Linked DNA regions of Brasilonema sennae CENA114. The main gene of each other region encodes a partner of the protein of the gene in region 2 in a complex. Links are inferred from orthologs where the notes say so. Each region holds a gene or a part of one and is shown on either strand. Other genes may lie near its edges.

Region 1 (2,693 bases), 2.9 Mb from region 2 along the record:
GGTAATCAACAAAGATAACCTCAACGAATCGAAGATTGCCCTAGTGTACGGTCAGATGAACGAGCCACCCGGAGCAAGAATGCGGGTAGGTCTATCTGGGTTGACAATAGCAGAGTACTTCCGCGATGTGAACAAGCAAGACGTGCTGCTGTTTGTTGACAATATCTTCCGATTTGTGCAAGCAGGTTCAGAAGTGTCAGCTCTGTTGGGACGGATGCCTTCTGCTGTAGGATATCAGCCAACATTAGGAACCGACGTCGGTGCACTGCAAGAGCGGATCACTTCCACCAACGAAGGGTCAATTACCTCAATTCAAGCGGTATACGTACCAGCCGACGACTTAACCGACCCCGCACCCGCTACCACATTCGCTCACTTGGATGGAACAACTGTACTATCTCGGGGTTTGGCATCTAAGGGAATTTATCCAGCGGTAGACCCCCTAGATTCTACTTCCACCATGTTGCAACCCAACATTGTTGGCGAAGAACACTACAACACTGCTCGTGCTGTACAATCAACACTACAGCGTTACAAGGAACTCCAAGACATCATCGCAATTCTCGGTTTGGACGAACTGTCTGAAGATGACCGTCTGACTGTGCAGCGTGCACGCAAAGTTGAGCGTTTCTTGTCCCAGCCGTTCTTTGTGGCAGAAGTGTTCACCGGTTCTCCTGGTAAGTACGTGAAGCTGGAAGAAACCATCAAAGGCTTCCAGAGAATTCTTGCTGGAGAATTCGATAATCTGCCAGAGCAGGCTTTCTACTTGGTCGGCAATATTGACGAGGCAGTCGCCAAAGCCGAAAAACTCAAAGGCTAATATTCAGTGAACAGTTATCAGTGAACAGTTATCATACTAATTCTGATCACTGTTCACTGATACTTGATGACCGATAACCCTTCGGGTTCGCAGTCGCCTAGGTCGGGAGACCCGTCATTCGCGCTGGCTCACTGATAACTGATAATTGATAACTGATAACTGAAATATGACATTGACTGTTCGTGTAATTTCCCCAGATCAAACTGTGTGGGACGCCCCAGCTGAAGAAGTCATTTTGCCCAGCACCACCGGTCAACTCGGTATCCTCAGCGGACACGCACCACTGTTAACAGCCCTAGATACGGGCGTTATGCGAGTGCGTGCTGAGAAAAATCAGGGTTGGACAGCGATCGCCCTGTTGGGTGGCTTTGCCGAAGTTGAAAAAGATGAAGTCACAATTCTAGTAAACAGTGCTGAGCGGGGTGACGCAATTAACATTGAGGAAGCCCGTGCTGCTTTGAATGAAGCTGAAACCCGTTTGAATCAAGTACAAGCAGAAGAGCGCCAAAGCCAAATCCAAGCAAACCAAGCATACAAACGCGCTCGTGCTCGTTTTCAAGCTGCAGGTGGTACAGTCTAGTTACTTGTAGGTAGGTTGCTCTATCTACAAATTGTTCTCTGACAGAAGTTTCCAGTAAGTCTGAAGGAACATGAGGTTACTAGGAGGCTTAGCTTGCTTTCTACCATACTTTAGGCGTGGCTGTAGACTAATGTCTGAGGACAGATACTACCTCGGAGTGCATTATTAGCTTTTGCCAGTTCTGCAGTGCGTTCAAGGGACGGCTTGTCACAGGCGATTCCTAAAGGAAAGCTCCGCTAAAGTCAAAGCAGTAAGCAATCCGGGGAGTCTCAATAGCATATGTACCTGAAAACCCTTCATCTGCGACAATTTCGCAACTATAAACAGCAGCAAGTTGAGTTTAGTGCTCCCAAAACAATTTTGGTAGGCAATAATGCTCAGGGCAAGTCCAATTTGTTGGAGGCGGTGGAATTGCTGGCAACATTGCGATCGCACAGAATGGCACGCGATCGCGATTTAATTCAAGATGGAGAAACCATAGCCATGGTTGTTGGCACTTTAGAGCGACAAACTGGCATCAGTGACCTTGCTCTCACCTTGCGTCGAAATGGTCGCCGTACCGTTGGTTTAAATGGTGAAACTCTGCGGCGTCAAATGGATTTTCTTGGTGTCCTGAATGCAGTACAGTTTTCTAGTTTAGATTTAGATCTTATTCGCGGTGGTCCTGAAGGTCGCCGAAACTGGCTGGATACTCTGTTAATCCAACTTGAACCTGTCTATGCTCATATTCTACAGCAATATAACCAGGTTTTGCGGCAGCGCAATGCCTTCTTGAAAAGCACTTTGCAACACCAGTCGCCATCGTTACGGGAAACGGCTGCGCGTCCACAAGAAAAACCACTGCATCTGACAAGTTCAAAAGCCCAAACTCCACAACATTCTGAGTTAGATATTTGGAATGCACAGTTGGCTACGACAGGAACACGGGTGATTCGACGACGCGATCGTGCCATACAGCGACTAGCCCCTATTGCTAGTGCTTGGCACGCTAGTATCAGTGGTGGTACAGAAATTCTAGAACTTAAGTACTCACCCAATGTTTCATTAGACCAGAACAATCCAGAGCAAGTACAGCAAGCTTTTTTAGAAAAAATAGAGCAGCGTGCTTGGCAAGAGTTACATCAAGGTACAACCCTTGTTGGTCCTCATCGTGACGAAATAGAATTGACAATTAATCAAACACCATGCCGTCAATACGGTTCTCAAGGTCAGCAACGAACCCTAGTACTAGCCTTAAAGCTAGCAGAATTGGAACTTATAGAACAAGTGGTTGGCGAACCACCCCTGCTACTA
Region 2 (6,203 bases):
AAAACCATACATGTGGATATTGTAATATGAAAATGTTATCAGGAGAAACGGTTCACCTGCACCACATTGACAGCAATCACAGCAACTGGAAAACCAATAACCTCACTGCTGTACATGAAAGCTGCCATGATTACATACACATGAGCAAGGGGAAACCCTAAAACATCGGGAGCCGGATGCACTGAAAAGCGCACGTCCGGTTCTAACAGAGAGGTGCAGGAGATAATACTCCTCATCGACTCTACCCAACATACTATTTTACCATTGGCCTGCCAGAAAATGCTGGAGAACCGCTGCAAACAATTACCATTCATCAGCGTGAAGGAGTAGATCGTGTGCGCTTTGACTTGCCAGACACTTCTGCTTTTGAAGGAACACCTTCCAAAGAAGGTCCAAAGCTTGCTTTGAAAGATGTGACAAGGGACAGCAAAACCAAAACACTATCGCTCATATTTGATCCGCCAGTACCTCCAGGTAGAACCATCACACTAGCTCTCAAGCCAGTGCAGAACCCGACGGTTGCTGGTGTCTACCTATTTGGAGTCACGGCGTTTCCGCCGGGAGACCAACCTCATGGTCAATTTCTCGGTTATGGAAGGTTGCAATTTTACAACTTTGGTTTTCGGTTTTGAGCAAAGCTAGGGGTGTAAGGGTGTAGGGAATAGCTGCACTGTCTAGATATAAGTTATAATATCGAGATAAAAAATTATGCAAATTACTTTAGATATACCTGATGAGATTGCTCGCAATTTAGAATCTCACAAGGAAGATTTACCCCAGATTTTGGCTCTAGGATTGCGAGAAATGACGGCTAATCCTTCTACAGGTTTTTCTGGACTGACTGAAGTTTTAGAGTTTTTAGCAAAGTTACCATCTCCTGAAGAAATTTTAGCTCTCCGTCTTTCGCCTATGGTTCAAGCTGAAATTGAATCTCTTTTAGACAAAATCGTACTCAAGGTTTAGATGAAAGCGATCGCTGTCTGTGGCAACATTATGAGTTTATTGAGCATTTAGTACGTCTTGCTAAAGCTCAAGCTCTGCTCAAGTTACAACAAAGTGCATGAGCAAAACTTACATTTCTACTAATACCAAGTTGCGTTCTGTTGTAATAGCACTTTAGGGGAGATTGGTTCATTCCGCTGAGTCCTGAGCCTGCGGCACGGCAAAGCCGAACGGACACGCTGCGCGTTCGCTCTTAGCGTGCGCTTTGCGCTTACGCTTCACTCGCAATGACAGGTGGTACTTTTGATTGCAACTTGGTATAACTTGCGACAAATAGTATTTGATCGCGCTCAGGGTTGTTGTGAGTGATGCTGGCTTCGACTTCGCTCAGCCAGCAAAAGCCATAGCTGGTAAAAGCCATTTATCTAGTAACAGAGTCTTCCCTGAGCGAAGTCGAAGGGAACACTTTTATATGTAACTAGAAAAGAAGCGAAGCGATCGCACAAATCAATTTATGGCTTATATGTATATTCTTGAGTGCGCTGATCGTAGTTATTACACAGGTAGTACCAAGAATCTAGAACAGCTTCACAGGCAACATCAGCAAGGTCTGGGTGCAAATCACACAGCAAAACGGTTGCCTGTGAAGCTGATTTTCTGTGAGTATTATGAGCGCGTAGTTGATGCTTTTGAGCGTGAGAAGCAGGTGCAAGGTTGGAGTCGGAAGAAGAAGCAAGCTTTGATTGTAGGGGATACAAATTTGTTGCATAAGTTAGCTGAGTGTCAAAATGAAACTCATTACAGTCGGTTGACTGGTTTCGGTGGTGATGGCTTCGACACTTCGACAAACTCAATGCATCCCTCCGCTGGCTTCGACTCCGCTCAGCCACCAGAAGAACGCTCGCTGAGCGTTTGCGCAGCGCCCCCTTAGGGGCTAGCCGAAGGGAGTACATCACACCTTTGATGAGAACTTTCTTAGTTTTGATCAAAACTCAAAAGTTCTTTTGCGTGCAAGTCTTGGCTGATGATTTCGCCTTTGCGGTCAAACAATACAGTACCAACTTTAAGGGCAACATTAGCATATTTTTGCACGTAAGCAGTAGCCTTCTGACTAATTTTTTCTGCTAGTATCCCAAATACTGATTCTGCCAGTCCTAGTTCGATTAATTTTTTGTGTGCTGCATCTGCAGTCTTAGTATCTAAAATTGCCCGTGCTGTTTGTACATCACCACCAACAGCAACAACTGCTGCACTTATAATTTCTAATTTGGCATCTGCTAAATGACTAGACGTATTGAAAATGCCACCAGCCAGCTTAATCAGTTTGCCATGATATCCCAGCAGCAAAACAGAAGTTGCTTGATATAGTCCAGCTTCTACAAGCATTGCACCAATCCAATTCCCGGTTTGCACAACTGCTGATTCTGGTATGCCTAAACGTTGTGCAACTTGCATACCATTGCTACCAATACAAAACACCAAACCAGGACAAACTTTGACCTTAGCCTGCAACGACAAACGAAATTCTTCTAAATAGTCAGCCGCCGACAAAGGTTGAGAAATTCCACTGGTTCCCAACAAAGCTAACCCTTCTAAAATGCCAAAGGCTTCATTAGAAGTACGTTGCGCCAATTGACGCCCTTCAGGAAGAATAATTGATACCGTTGCCGTTTGCTCTGGGGGAATCAGAGATAGTAAATTGGCATCAAACAGGCGACGGGCATAACTGTAAATCGCTGGTTCTCCAGAGGTTGTTTTTCCCAAACCCTCTCCTGCTTCTAAAATCAAGGCTTGGGATTGCCTTTGTGACAATTTTACCCAAGCCCAAATGGGCGTGTTTTTTGTTAAATCTAAGTTATCACCTGGATCGCTGAGTGTCACTGCCAAGGCACTCTGAGAGTCTAAAGCTGCAACTTGAGAAATCGAAATTTCTGCTGTTTGAGAAAGCAGATCAATCTCAACTGAGAGTTGAGAATCTATTTTTTCACGCAGATGCATAAGAGCAGCCTTAGCAGCGGCTACTGCAAACACTGGCAGGGTATAACCTGTACGAGCCATATAGTTGTTAAATAAGTTTTTAGAAACATCTTTGCCAAACAACTTTTTAAGCGCCCAGAAAAAATGAAATCCGCCATCACATAAAACTGTCAGGCGGATTTGCGGATATTTTTTAGTGGATCCGAGCAGAGTCGAACTGCTGTCCAGACTGGGTATTGACCCCCCGCTCGTTCACAGGCTTAGCCTCTTTTACCCTCAAGGCGGGGAACGTTCATTATCCCGAACGCTAGGATGCTCTGGTTAAGTCTTAGCTAACAAGCGAACCAGAGACACTTGCTAGAGCATCCGTTGGGGGTTGGTCTCTAGTCCTTAACGGAGTCAAACTAGAGACGCTCGAACCGAAAAGAGGTTATTAGGCAGCTACTACAGCTTGCTTACGAGCAAAAGGTACAATGTTGTTTGCATTTACTTTATGTTGAGTCTTGGATTTTCGAGAGACGACTCACTCTCGACCTGTTTCACAAAGTAGCTTTCGCCAACCTGTCGAAACCGTTACGGACCCATGTGTTTTACCTATAGTACGATTATAATACGCTATTTTCAAATGTGCCACTCAGGAGCTAAATTTGAGATTTTGGTGGGATTTGGTCTTCTGGTTCATGCCAGTGCTGCACAGAAACACAAGGTGTCTTTGTGACAACTTGGTTGTAGACCGTCAGTATAGTTGGCGCATAAGGTAATGTCTTTGTAACCGTTTTCCTGCAAACAGATGATAAATTCATCTCGCCCAAACCAGTGCAGGGGTAACCGCTGTAACTCTGTGGCAATGAGTTCTCCGTCCTTCCACTTCTCGTAGCGAATCACACTCATGTTGAGTTGATTCAGCCAGTCGATGTCAGAAGTGATTTGCAAAAGAATTGTTGAACCATCAGGACACTCAATAGGCGATCGCTGCCTTACGATATTCTCAGTCTTAAAATCTTCGATGGGTAATTCCAAATCGATGAAGATTCGACCTTGGGGTTCAAGGTGTCGTGCAAAAGCTTGTAAGGCGGCGACAGCAGCATTTCGCTTCTCTAGCAACATAAAAGAACCGAAGGACACAATGATCGCTTTGAATTTCCCAGGGAGGTCAAGGTTTTCTACAGAACCATGATGGAGAACTGGTTTCAACCCCTTTTGCGTACAGTGCCGATGGCAACAAGCAAGCATATCTTCTGAAGAATCGATGCCCTCAACGTTCAAATTAGCTTCTAGCAGCGGGATGAGTAGTCGTCCCGTGCCAACCATCGCCTCAAGAATTCTGCCACCAATTTTAGAAAGATGTTTGATGTAGTATGGAACGTCAGGGTACTTTCCATCAATGGGCTTGGTGATATCATAAACCTCAGTACACAAAGATCCATATGTCGTCAGTGTCATCATTAGCCTCCATTGGTGAAAAAGCCCCAACAATTAAAAATAGCTAATTGCTAATTTCAACACAACTAGCAATTAGCTATTATTCATTTGCTATGAGCAATTTCCTAACCTAGTGCCTCAGCACCGCTGACAACCTCTAGGATTTGATTGGTAATTGCGGCTTGCCGCGCTTTGTTGTAAGACAAAGTGAGGGCATTCATCAGTTCCTTGGCGTTATCGCTAGCATTGCTCATTGCTGTCATCCGTGCAGCAAGTTCGCTGGCAGCTGATTCTTGCAGCGCCCGCAAAAGCTGGTTACTCAGATACAGAGGTAGTAAGGAATCGAGAATCTGTACTGGGTCTTGCTCGAAAATCATGTCACTGGATAAAGTACGGGTTTGAGCGGTTACTTTCTCTCGTGTGACTTCAAATTCACCGCCACGGGTTGTTAAGCGGAAGATTTCGTCATCCTGTGCTTCCAAACCTTGAGCGTCAAGAGGAAGCAGGGTTTGCACTACCGGACGAGAACTCACCAAGGAGACGAACTTGGTGTAGATAAGCTCAATACGATCTACGCTGTCTGACAAGAACAGAGAAAGCAATTGGTCAGCAATCTTGTTGGCTTCAGCAGCGGTAGGGATTTGCTCTAAACCAGTATAGGTGGCGTCTATCGGCTGTTCGCGACGTTGGAAATACTGGGTTGCTTTGCGTCCTACGATGACAAATTTGTAGTCTACACCTTCTGCTTTGAGTTCTTTGGCGCGATTTTCGGCACGTTTGATAACGTTGTTGTTGTAGCCGCCGCACAAACCGCGATCGCCTGAAATCACTAACAGCCCTACTGACTTAACTTCCCGTTTTTTCAACAGTGGTAAGTTTGCTTCTTCAAAACGCAGACGAGTTTGTAGACCGTACAGAACTTGCGCCAAGCGGTCGGCGAAGGGACGGGTGGATAGCACCTGTTCTTGAGCGCGACGCACCCGCGCTGCAGCCACCAGCCGCATGGCTTCTGTAATTTTTTTGGTATTTTTGACTGATTGAATGCGATCGCGTATTGCTTTGAGATTTGGCATAAATTTTGTCCTTAGTCGTTAGTCCTCAGTCGTTAGTCAAGAGTCAATAGCCATTAAGCTCTTTACTAATGACTAATGACTAATGACTCTTGACTAATTATGCTGTTGCCAAGAAGGTCTTCTTGTATTCGTTAATTGCCTCTTTCAAGAGTGCTTCTTCTTCATCACCCAGTGCTTTCTTGGATTGAATTCCTTGAACGTACTGAGGTTTGCTGGTCTTTAAGTACTCGCGCAATCCTTTGGTGAAGTCAGTAATTTTCTCGACATCAATGTCGTCTAAGTAACCGTTGATACCAGCATAAAGAAGAGCGACTTGCTCGTACACCGATAGCGGTGCATTTTGTGGCTGTTTCAAAAGTTCCCGCAAGCGCGCACCCCGTGCCAGCTGGTCTTGAGTTGCTTTATCTAAGTCAGAGGCGAATTGTGAGAAGGCTTGCAGTTCGTCAAACTGTGCCAACTCCAGCTTCAATTTACCAGCAACTTTCTTCATTGCCTTGGTTTGAGCAGCTGAACCCACCCGTGATACGGAAATACCAGGGTTAATAGCGGGACGGATACCAGAGTTGAACAAGTCGGAAGACAGGAAGATCTGACCGTCTGTAATCGAAATTACGTTGGTGGGGATGTAAGCAGATACGTCACCTGCTTGAGTTTCGATGATTGGCAGAGCAGTCATGCTACCTTTACCCAATTCGTCACTCAGCTTAGCCGCACGTTCCAACAGACGTGAGTGGATGTAGAACACGTCTCCAGGATAAGCTTCACGTCCGGGAGGACGACGCAGCAGCA

The links. The genes of interacting proteins can lie anywhere in the genome.
Region 1: the proteins of DP114_RS17190 (region 2) and atpC are in contact, whole or in part, in a cryo-EM structure (PDB 9ITS), measured with the Chloroflexus aurantiacus proteins. The link is inferred for Brasilonema sennae CENA114 from one-to-one orthologs. Residues at the interface, in WP_012258894.1 of Chloroflexus aurantiacus: Pro2, Arg9, Arg10, Arg12, Ser13, Val14, Asn16, Val17, Ile20, Thr21, Met24, Val27, Lys31, Arg34, Ala41, Thr42, Pro44, Tyr45, Arg48, Met49, Val52, Arg88, Leu90, Arg142, Asp145, Ala146, Lys148, Leu149, Val205, Asp206; in WP_012258892.1 of Chloroflexus aurantiacus: Glu6, Val8, Thr9, Ala10, Glu11, Arg12, Val13, Thr26, Lys27, Asp28, Pro39, Leu40, Met41, Thr42, Ile43, Phe66, Glu68, Val69, Leu70, Arg73, Thr75, Leu77, Ala78, Asp79, Arg102, Gln107, Arg110, Asp111, Leu114, Ala117.

The regions. Positions count from the first base shown.
Region 1 is NZ_CP030118.1:1,135,047-1,137,739, reverse strand. It holds atpC (ATP synthase F1 subunit epsilon), read left to right. Parts: upstream 1-986; coding sequence 987-1,400; downstream 1,401-2,693. Other genes in the region: recF (DNA replication/repair protein RecF), read left to right, coding at 1,680-2,693; atpD (F0F1 ATP synthase subunit beta), read left to right, coding at 1-820. UniProt on the Escherichia coli protein: Produces ATP from ADP in the presence of a proton gradient across the membrane.
Region 2 is NZ_CP030118.1:4,032,155-4,038,357, forward strand. Bases 3,441-6,203 are described here. They hold DP114_RS17190 (F0F1 ATP synthase subunit gamma), read right to left. Parts: upstream 5,415-6,203; coding sequence 4,467-5,414; downstream 3,441-4,466. Other genes in these bases: DP114_RS17185 (class I SAM-dependent methyltransferase), read right to left, coding at 3,598-4,362; atpA (F0F1 ATP synthase subunit alpha), read right to left, coding at 5,512-6,203. Outside these bases: DP114_RS17150 (group II intron reverse transcriptase/maturase), read left to right, coding at 1-161; DP114_RS17160 (hypothetical protein), read left to right, coding at 709-963; DP114_RS17165 (hypothetical protein), read right to left, coding at 1,214-1,363; DP114_RS17170 (GIY-YIG nuclease family protein), read left to right, coding at 1,457-1,873; cobalt-precorrin-5B (C(1))-methyltransferase CbiD, read right to left, coding at 1,918-3,000. UniProt on the Escherichia coli protein: Produces ATP from ADP in the presence of a proton gradient across the membrane. The gamma chain is believed to be important in regulating ATPase activity and the flow of protons through the CF(0) complex.